One region of the Bacillus sp. es.036 genome, then DNA from elsewhere that is predicted to be linked to it. Evidence: a T-box and tRNA genes for the amino acid it is inferred to sense, from the RefSeq annotation. Region 1 holds a T-box; the other regions hold tRNA genes.
What was found. A T-box is a leader RNA that pairs with one kind of tRNA and senses whether it is charged. The one in region 1 lies ahead of serS (serine--tRNA ligase), so its partner is inferred to be a tRNA-Ser.
Positions count from the first base shown of each region.

Region 2: it has a tRNA-Ser gene. The T-box ahead of serS (serine--tRNA ligase) is inferred to sense a tRNA for this amino acid. The anticodon was not compared.
Region 3: it has a tRNA-Ser gene. The T-box ahead of serS (serine--tRNA ligase) is inferred to sense a tRNA for this amino acid. The anticodon was not compared.

Region 1 is NZ_PDIZ01000001.1:3,623,265-3,625,460, forward strand. It holds gene pdxT (pyridoxal 5'-phosphate synthase glutaminase subunit PdxT) at 34-627, shown strand; T-box leader at 694-898, shown strand; gene serS (serine--tRNA ligase) at 996-2,196, shown strand, end outside.
Region 2 is NZ_PDIZ01000003.1:383,933-386,128, reverse strand. It holds tRNA gene ATG70_RS20755 (tRNA-Gln) at 1-6, opposite strand, end outside; tRNA gene ATG70_RS20750 (tRNA-His) at 11-86, opposite strand; tRNA gene ATG70_RS20745 (tRNA-Trp) at 103-176, opposite strand; tRNA gene ATG70_RS20740 (tRNA-Tyr) at 184-268, opposite strand; tRNA gene ATG70_RS20735 (tRNA-Thr) at 339-414, opposite strand; tRNA gene ATG70_RS20730 (tRNA-Phe) at 419-494, opposite strand; tRNA gene ATG70_RS20725 (tRNA-Met) at 579-655, opposite strand; tRNA gene ATG70_RS20720 (tRNA-Asp) at 814-889, opposite strand; tRNA gene ATG70_RS20715 (tRNA-Val) at 898-973, opposite strand; tRNA gene ATG70_RS20710 (tRNA-Glu) at 996-1,070, opposite strand; tRNA gene ATG70_RS20705 (tRNA-Ser) at 1,095-1,186, opposite strand; tRNA gene ATG70_RS20700 (tRNA-Asn) at 1,188-1,262, opposite strand; rRNA gene rrf (5S ribosomal RNA) at 1,272-1,388, opposite strand; rRNA gene ATG70_RS20690 (23S ribosomal RNA) at 1,548-2,196, opposite strand, start outside.
Region 3 is NZ_PDIZ01000003.1:126,843-129,038, reverse strand. It holds rRNA gene ATG70_RS19455 (16S ribosomal RNA) at 1-41, opposite strand, end outside; tRNA gene ATG70_RS19450 (tRNA-Ile) at 212-288, opposite strand; tRNA gene ATG70_RS19445 (tRNA-Gly) at 297-370, opposite strand; tRNA gene ATG70_RS19440 (tRNA-Pro) at 379-455, opposite strand; tRNA gene ATG70_RS19435 (tRNA-Arg) at 475-551, opposite strand; tRNA gene ATG70_RS19430 (tRNA-Leu) at 562-647, opposite strand; tRNA gene ATG70_RS19425 (tRNA-Leu) at 687-771, opposite strand; tRNA gene ATG70_RS19420 (tRNA-Lys) at 779-854, opposite strand; tRNA gene ATG70_RS19415 (tRNA-Gln) at 859-933, opposite strand; tRNA gene ATG70_RS19410 (tRNA-Asp) at 968-1,043, opposite strand; tRNA gene ATG70_RS19405 (tRNA-Glu) at 1,094-1,168, opposite strand; tRNA gene ATG70_RS19400 (tRNA-Ser) at 1,176-1,266, opposite strand; tRNA gene ATG70_RS19395 (tRNA-Asn) at 1,270-1,344, opposite strand; gene ATG70_RS19390 (SprT family protein) at 1,520-1,972, opposite strand; gene cmpA (cortex morphogenetic protein CmpA) at 2,074-2,187, shown strand.

The sequences.
Region 1 (2,196 bases):
TTACTTAGATAAAGAGAAGGAGTCGAGAGCAGTATGGTGAAAGTCGGGGTCCTTGGACTGCAAGGTGCGATCAGAGAACATGTGAAAGCACTAGAAACAAAAGAAGCAGAAATCATTGTCGTAAAACGTGTTGAACAGCTTGAGGATTTAGATGGACTCGTGCTGCCTGGTGGGGAAAGTACGACAATGCGTCGTTTAATTGATCAGTATGGATTTCTAGAGCCTCTTAAGGCTTTTGCAGCAGAGAAGCCTATTTTCGGCACATGTGCTGGATTAATCCTTCTTTCAAAGCATATTGAAGGTGTGGATGGATCTCATATTGGCGTCATGGATGTAAGGTCTAAAAGAAATGCCTTCGGACGACAGCGTGAAAGTTTTGAAGCACCGTTACCAATTAAAGGACTAGAAGAAGACTTTATTGGTGTCTTCATTCGTGCTCCATATATTGAAGAAGTTGGAGAAGATGTTGAAGTGCTTGCTACCTTTAATGAAAAAATTGTAGCCGCACGTCATGGACGTTTTCTCGCGTGTGCTTTTCACCCAGAACTAACGGACGATGATCGCATGCATCAGATGTTTATTGACATGGTTTTGGAGTTTAAGAAAGAAGGACTTGCAACGGAGTAACTTTTCGTGTAAATTATTACGTACCAAGAAGAAGAGAATTCTTTTTCTGCAAATGACGAATGATAAATGAAAACGTTGACGGGAAATAGTAATAGATGTTCAATGCCAAGAGAGTCGATGTGTGGTGTGAATCGATCATTGAACCCTGTGAATCCATCCCTGAGTAGGAAGCTGAATGAAGTAAGCTTTCTCGGAGCAGACCGTTATTCTGTTAAGAGGCAGACAATTGTCTGCAATCAGGGTGGCAACGCGGGTAGCTCTCGTCCCTTTATAGGGGATGAGGGCTTTTTTGTATTCAAAAACCTTACTTTCACTCTAAATAGGTTTCCTTAGCGCGTTTATCATTCATTAATAAAGGAGGAAAAAGCATGATCGATTTAAAGTATTTGCGTAAAAATTTTGAAGAAGTAAAAGTAAAGCTATCAAAGCGTGGGGAAGATCTAGTCGGTCTTGATCGTTTTGAGGAGCTTGATCAGCGCAGAAGAGAGCTTATCGCTGAAACAGAGCAGTTAAAAGGACAGCGTAATGAAGCTTCTAAAAACGTGGCGGTATTTAAACGCGAGAAGAAAGACGCCGATCACCTTATTAAAGAAATGCGTGAAGTTGGCGATAAGATTAAAACCATTGATGAAGAACTTCGCACTGTTGAGACAGAGCTTGAACAAATTCTTCTTCACATCCCAAACATCCCTCATGATAGCGTACCTGTAGGTGAGACGGAAGATGATAACATCGAAATCCGTACATGGGGAGAGAAAAATGATTTTGCTTTTGAAGCAAAGCCTCACTGGGATATTGCAACCGATCTTAATATCATTAACTTCGAACGTGCAGCAAAAGTAACCGGAAGCCGATTTGCTTTCTATAAAGGTGCTGGAGCGCGTCTAGAACGTTCTTTGATTAACTTTATGATGGATCTACATGAATCTGAGCATGGCTATGAAGAAATTCTTCCTCCATACCTTGTGAACCGTGAAAGCATGACTGGTACTGGTCAGCTTCCTAAATTTGAGGAGGATGCTTTTAAAATTCGTGAAGAAGATTACTTCTTAATTCCAACAGCTGAAGTACCGGTAACAAACTTCCATCGTGATGAAATTATGGACGGAGAAGATCTTCCACTTGCTTATACAGCATACAGTGCTTGCTTCCGTTCTGAAGCTGGCTCTGCAGGGCGCGATACTCGTGGACTGATTCGTCAGCACCAATTTAATAAAGTAGAGCTTGTCCGTTTTGTGAAGCCTGAAGATTCTTATGACGAGCTTGAAAAGCTTACTGGGCATGCAGAGAAAGTACTTCAACTATTAGGACTTCCGTATCGCGTTATGAGCATGTGTACCGCTGACCTTGGCTTTACTGCAGCGAAGAAATACGATATTGAAGTTTGGATCCCAAGCTATGGCACGTATCGAGAAATCTCTTCTTGTAGTAACTTTGAAGATTTCCAGGCGCGTCGTGCAGGCATTCGCTTCCGTCGTGAAAAGAATGGAAAGCCAGAATTCCTTCATACGTTAAACGGCTCTGGCCTTGCGATCGGGAGAACTGTTGCCGCAATCTTAGAGAATTACC
Region 2 (2,196 bases), on a different contig from region 1:
AGCCCAAAAATGGGGCGGCTGATGGGAATTGAACCCACGAATGCCGGAATCACAATCCGGTGCGTTAACCACTTCGCCACAACCGCCATAAAAGAATTAAATTGGCAGGGGTAGTAGGACTCGAACCCACACCGGAGGTTTTGGAGACCTCTGTTCTACCTTTAAACTATACCCCTATAAAAATGGTGGAGGGGGACGGATTCGAACCGCCGAACCCTGAGGGAGCGGATTTACAGTCCGCCGCGTTTAGCCACTTCGCTACCCCTCCAAATTGACAATTACCATTGTAATACATATCTTATGAAAGTGCAATGGGAATTGATCTCATTTCGAGAAAATGGTGCCGGCCAGAGGACTTGAACCCCCAACCTACTGATTACAAGTCAGTTGCTCTACCAATTGAGCTAGACCGGCAACATGGTGGCTCCGGACGGAATCGAACCGCCGACACGTGGATTTTCAGTCCACTGCTCTACCGACTGAGCTACAGAGCCATTTTTAAAAATTTAATTGTTGCCCTTAATAGGACTACATTCTAATTTTAGGAACGATGAATACCCGACGTAGAAAAAATTAATTGGTTGCGGGGGCAGGATTTGAACCTGCGACCTTTGGGTTATGAGCCCAACGAGCTACCGAACTGCTCCACCCCGCGATAATGTGAATGAAATGATGCTGCACCTGCTCATTACGCTGTGCACTGTTTCTTTCTCTACAAGGTTATGCTCCGAAGCGTATCCGTCGAAACAACTCGATGCTGTTTCAAGGAAGTATCGCTTGTTGCTCCACCCCGCGATAATATTAAAATATAAATGGCGGTCCCGACGAGAATCGAACTCGCGATCTCCTGCGTGACAGGCAGGCATGTTAACCGCTACACCACGGGACCTTAGAGAATGGTGGAGGATGACGGGCTCGAACCGCCGACCCTCTGCTTGTAAGGCAGATGCTCTCCCAGCTGAGCTAATCCTCCACAAAGTAGAAATGATATATATTGGTGACCCGTACGGGATTCGAACCCGTGTTACCGCCGTGAAAGGGCGGTGTCTTAACCGCTTGACCAACGGGCCTTTGTTGCTATTTATGTAGGCTAGTGGCGGAGAGCGAGGGATTCGAACCCTCGAGACGGCGTTGACCGTCTACACGATTTCCAATCGTGCTCCTTCGGCCACTCGGACAGCTCTCCATGGCTCCACAGGTAGGATTCGAACCTACGACCGATCGGTTAACAGCCGATAGCTCTACCACTGAGCTACTGTGGAATAATATCAGTCTGGCAACGTCCTACTCTTGCAGGGGGAGATCCCCCAACTACCATCGGCGCTGAAGAGCTTAACTTCCGTGTTCGGCATGGGAACGGGTGTGACCTCTTCGCCATCATTACCAGACTAATTTTCACATTTTGTGATTTGCCAGCGACAAAATATATCATACTATATTTCATCATATTTTTCAAGAAAAATTTTATTCCTTGAAAACTAGATAGCACGCACAACGTATTCCAATAATATCAAGTTTAGTGAGACATGCTCACATCACTTTTGTTTTAGGTTAAGCCCTCGATCGATTAGTATTCGTCAGCTCCACGTGTTGCCACGCTTCCACCCCGAACCTATCTACCTCATCATCTCTAAGGGATCTTACCAGCTTAATGCTGTGGGAAATCTCATCTCGAGGGGGGCTTCATGCTTAGATGCTTTCAGCACTTATCCCTTCCACACGTAGCTACCCAGCTATGCTCCTGGCGGAACAACTGGTACACCAGCGGTGTGTCCATCCCGGTCCTCTCGTACTAAGGACAGCTCCTCTCAAATTTCCTGCGCCCGCGACGGATAGGGACCGAACTGTCTCACGACGTTCTGAACCCAGCTCGCGTACCGCTTTAATGGGCGAACAGCCCAACCCTTGGGACCTACTTCAGCCCCAGGATGCGATGAGCCGACATCGAGGTGCCAAACCTCCCCGTCGATGTGGACTCTTGGGGGAGATAAGCCTGTTATCCCCAGGGTAGCTTTTATCCGTTGAGCGATGGCCCTTCCATGCGGAACCACCGGATCACTAAGCCCGACTTTCGTCCCTGCTCGACTTGTAGGTCTCGCAGTCAAGCTCCCTTGTGCCTTTACACTCTGCGAATGATTTCCAACCATTCTGAGGGAACCTTTGGGCGCCTCCGTTACACTTTAGGAGGCGACCGCC
Region 3 (2,196 bases), on a different contig from region 1:
CGCCAGCGTTCGTCCTGAGCCAGGATCAAACTCTCCGATAGAAAGCTTAATCTAGCTTTTAAAACAATTTTTGTTTCCGTAGAAACAACTACTTACATGGCGTTTCGTTCAGTTTTCAAAGAGCAATTCGTTTCTTTCGTTGTCGTTTTCAGCGACCAAACCATCATACCATGATGTGTTTGTCAGTGTCAACAAGTTTTTTAAGAAAAGATGGTGGGCCTGAGTGGACTCGAACCACCGACCTCACGCTTATCAGGCGTGCGCTCTAACCAGCTGAGCTACAGGCCCATCTTTAATGGAGCGGGTGATGGGGATCGAACCCACGACATCAGCTTGGAAGGCTGAGGTTTTACCACTAAACTACACCCGCGATATTGATGGTCGGGAAGACAGGATTTGAACCTGCGACCCCTTGGTCCCAAACCAAGTGCTCTACCAAGCTGAGCTACTTCCCGACATTTTTTAAAAGTAATATGGTGCGCCCGAGAGAAGTCGAATCCCTAACCTTCTGATCCGTAGTCAGACGCTCTATCCAATTGAGCTACGGGCGCATATTATATTTGGTGCGGTTGAGAGGACTCGAACCTCCACGGGGTTTCCCCCACTAGCCCCTCAAGCTAGCGCGTCTGCCATTCCGCCACAACCGCACATCGTAACTTGATGAAACGTTCGTTTATAAAAGAAATTGGTGCGGGTGAAGGGACTTGAACCCCCACGTCGTAAGACACTAGATCCTAAGTCTAGCGCGTCTGCCAATTCCGCCACACCCGCAAATAAGTGGTGAGCCATGAAGGACTCGAACCTTCGACCCTCTGATTAAAAGTCAGATGCTCTACCAACTGAGCTAATGGCTCAACATGGCTGGGCTAGCTGGATTCGAACCAGCGCATGACGGAATCAAAATCCGTTGCCTTACCGCTTGGCTATAGCCCAACAAGTTATATAATCAGATTAGTTTTAGAAATAATGGCGGTCTCGACGGGAATCGAACCCGCGATCTCCTGCGTGACAGGCAGGCATGTTAACCGCTACACCACGAGACCTTTATAACTGATTACATATCATGTTGTTAAAACATTTTTAAGAATTAAGTTGGTGACCCGTACGGGATTCGAACCCGTGATACCGCCGTGAAAGGGCGGTGTCTTAACCACTTGACCAACGGGCCATAAAAATGGCGGAGAAGGAGGGATTTGAACCCTCGCGCCGCTCACGCGACCTACACCCTTAGCAGGGGCGCCCCTTCAGCCACTTGGGTACTTCTCCGTTTGGCTCCACAGGTAGGATTCGAACCTACGACCGATCGGTTAACAGCCGATAGCTCTACCACTGAGCTACTGTGGAATAACATTTAAGTTGTTGCCTCCGTTATCGGCGACATTTAATATAATAACTCATCCTGCAAACAAAGTCAACAGTTTTTTAAAATTAATTAACTGTCATGTGTTTGATTAAGACGTGCTCTCCGAAGAGACTTTATTAATTTACCACATACAATCTAGGTCGTCAATAACTACTTTTAATTAATTTGAATTAATTTACCTCTGCATTTTCCACATACGTACCGTGTTATGTCCATCTTTCTTTTTCTACTATACTTCGTCTTACATTCTCCACATTCATAAAAATGCTTAAACGGCTCAACTCTACGTTGCCCAGGTACTACCTGACAGTATCGCGATCCACCTACTTCCTTAAGAAGTCGTTTAAAATCTTTATCCTGATGTTTGTAACCTTTTTTCTGAAGGTGAAGGTGATAGTGGCATAGCTCGTGTTTAATAATACCAATGAGTTCGTCTTGACCAAACTCGTCATAATGCTTTTGATTAAATTCGATATTATGAGACCTGAGCATATAACGTCCGCCCGTTGTTTTTAATCGAGCATTGAACATCGCCTTATGACGAAAAGCGAGTCCAAAAAACTCCTCAGAGATCGTTTCAACTAGCTGTTGTAATTCCTTTTCGTTCATACGCTCTTCATCCTTTCTCTTTCGAACACATACAAGCCGTTTCTCATAAACTAATGTACATCAACATTTAAGATGTGTCATCACTTAAGGAGGGGATTACGTTGCCTGTTTGGTTTAAAAACCAATTGAAACAAGCTTATCTTGAGAAAGATCGACGCCAAATCAAGTTATTAAACCAGTGCTGGTTTTTCTACAAAAGAAAACACCGCCCCTGAGGGCAGTGC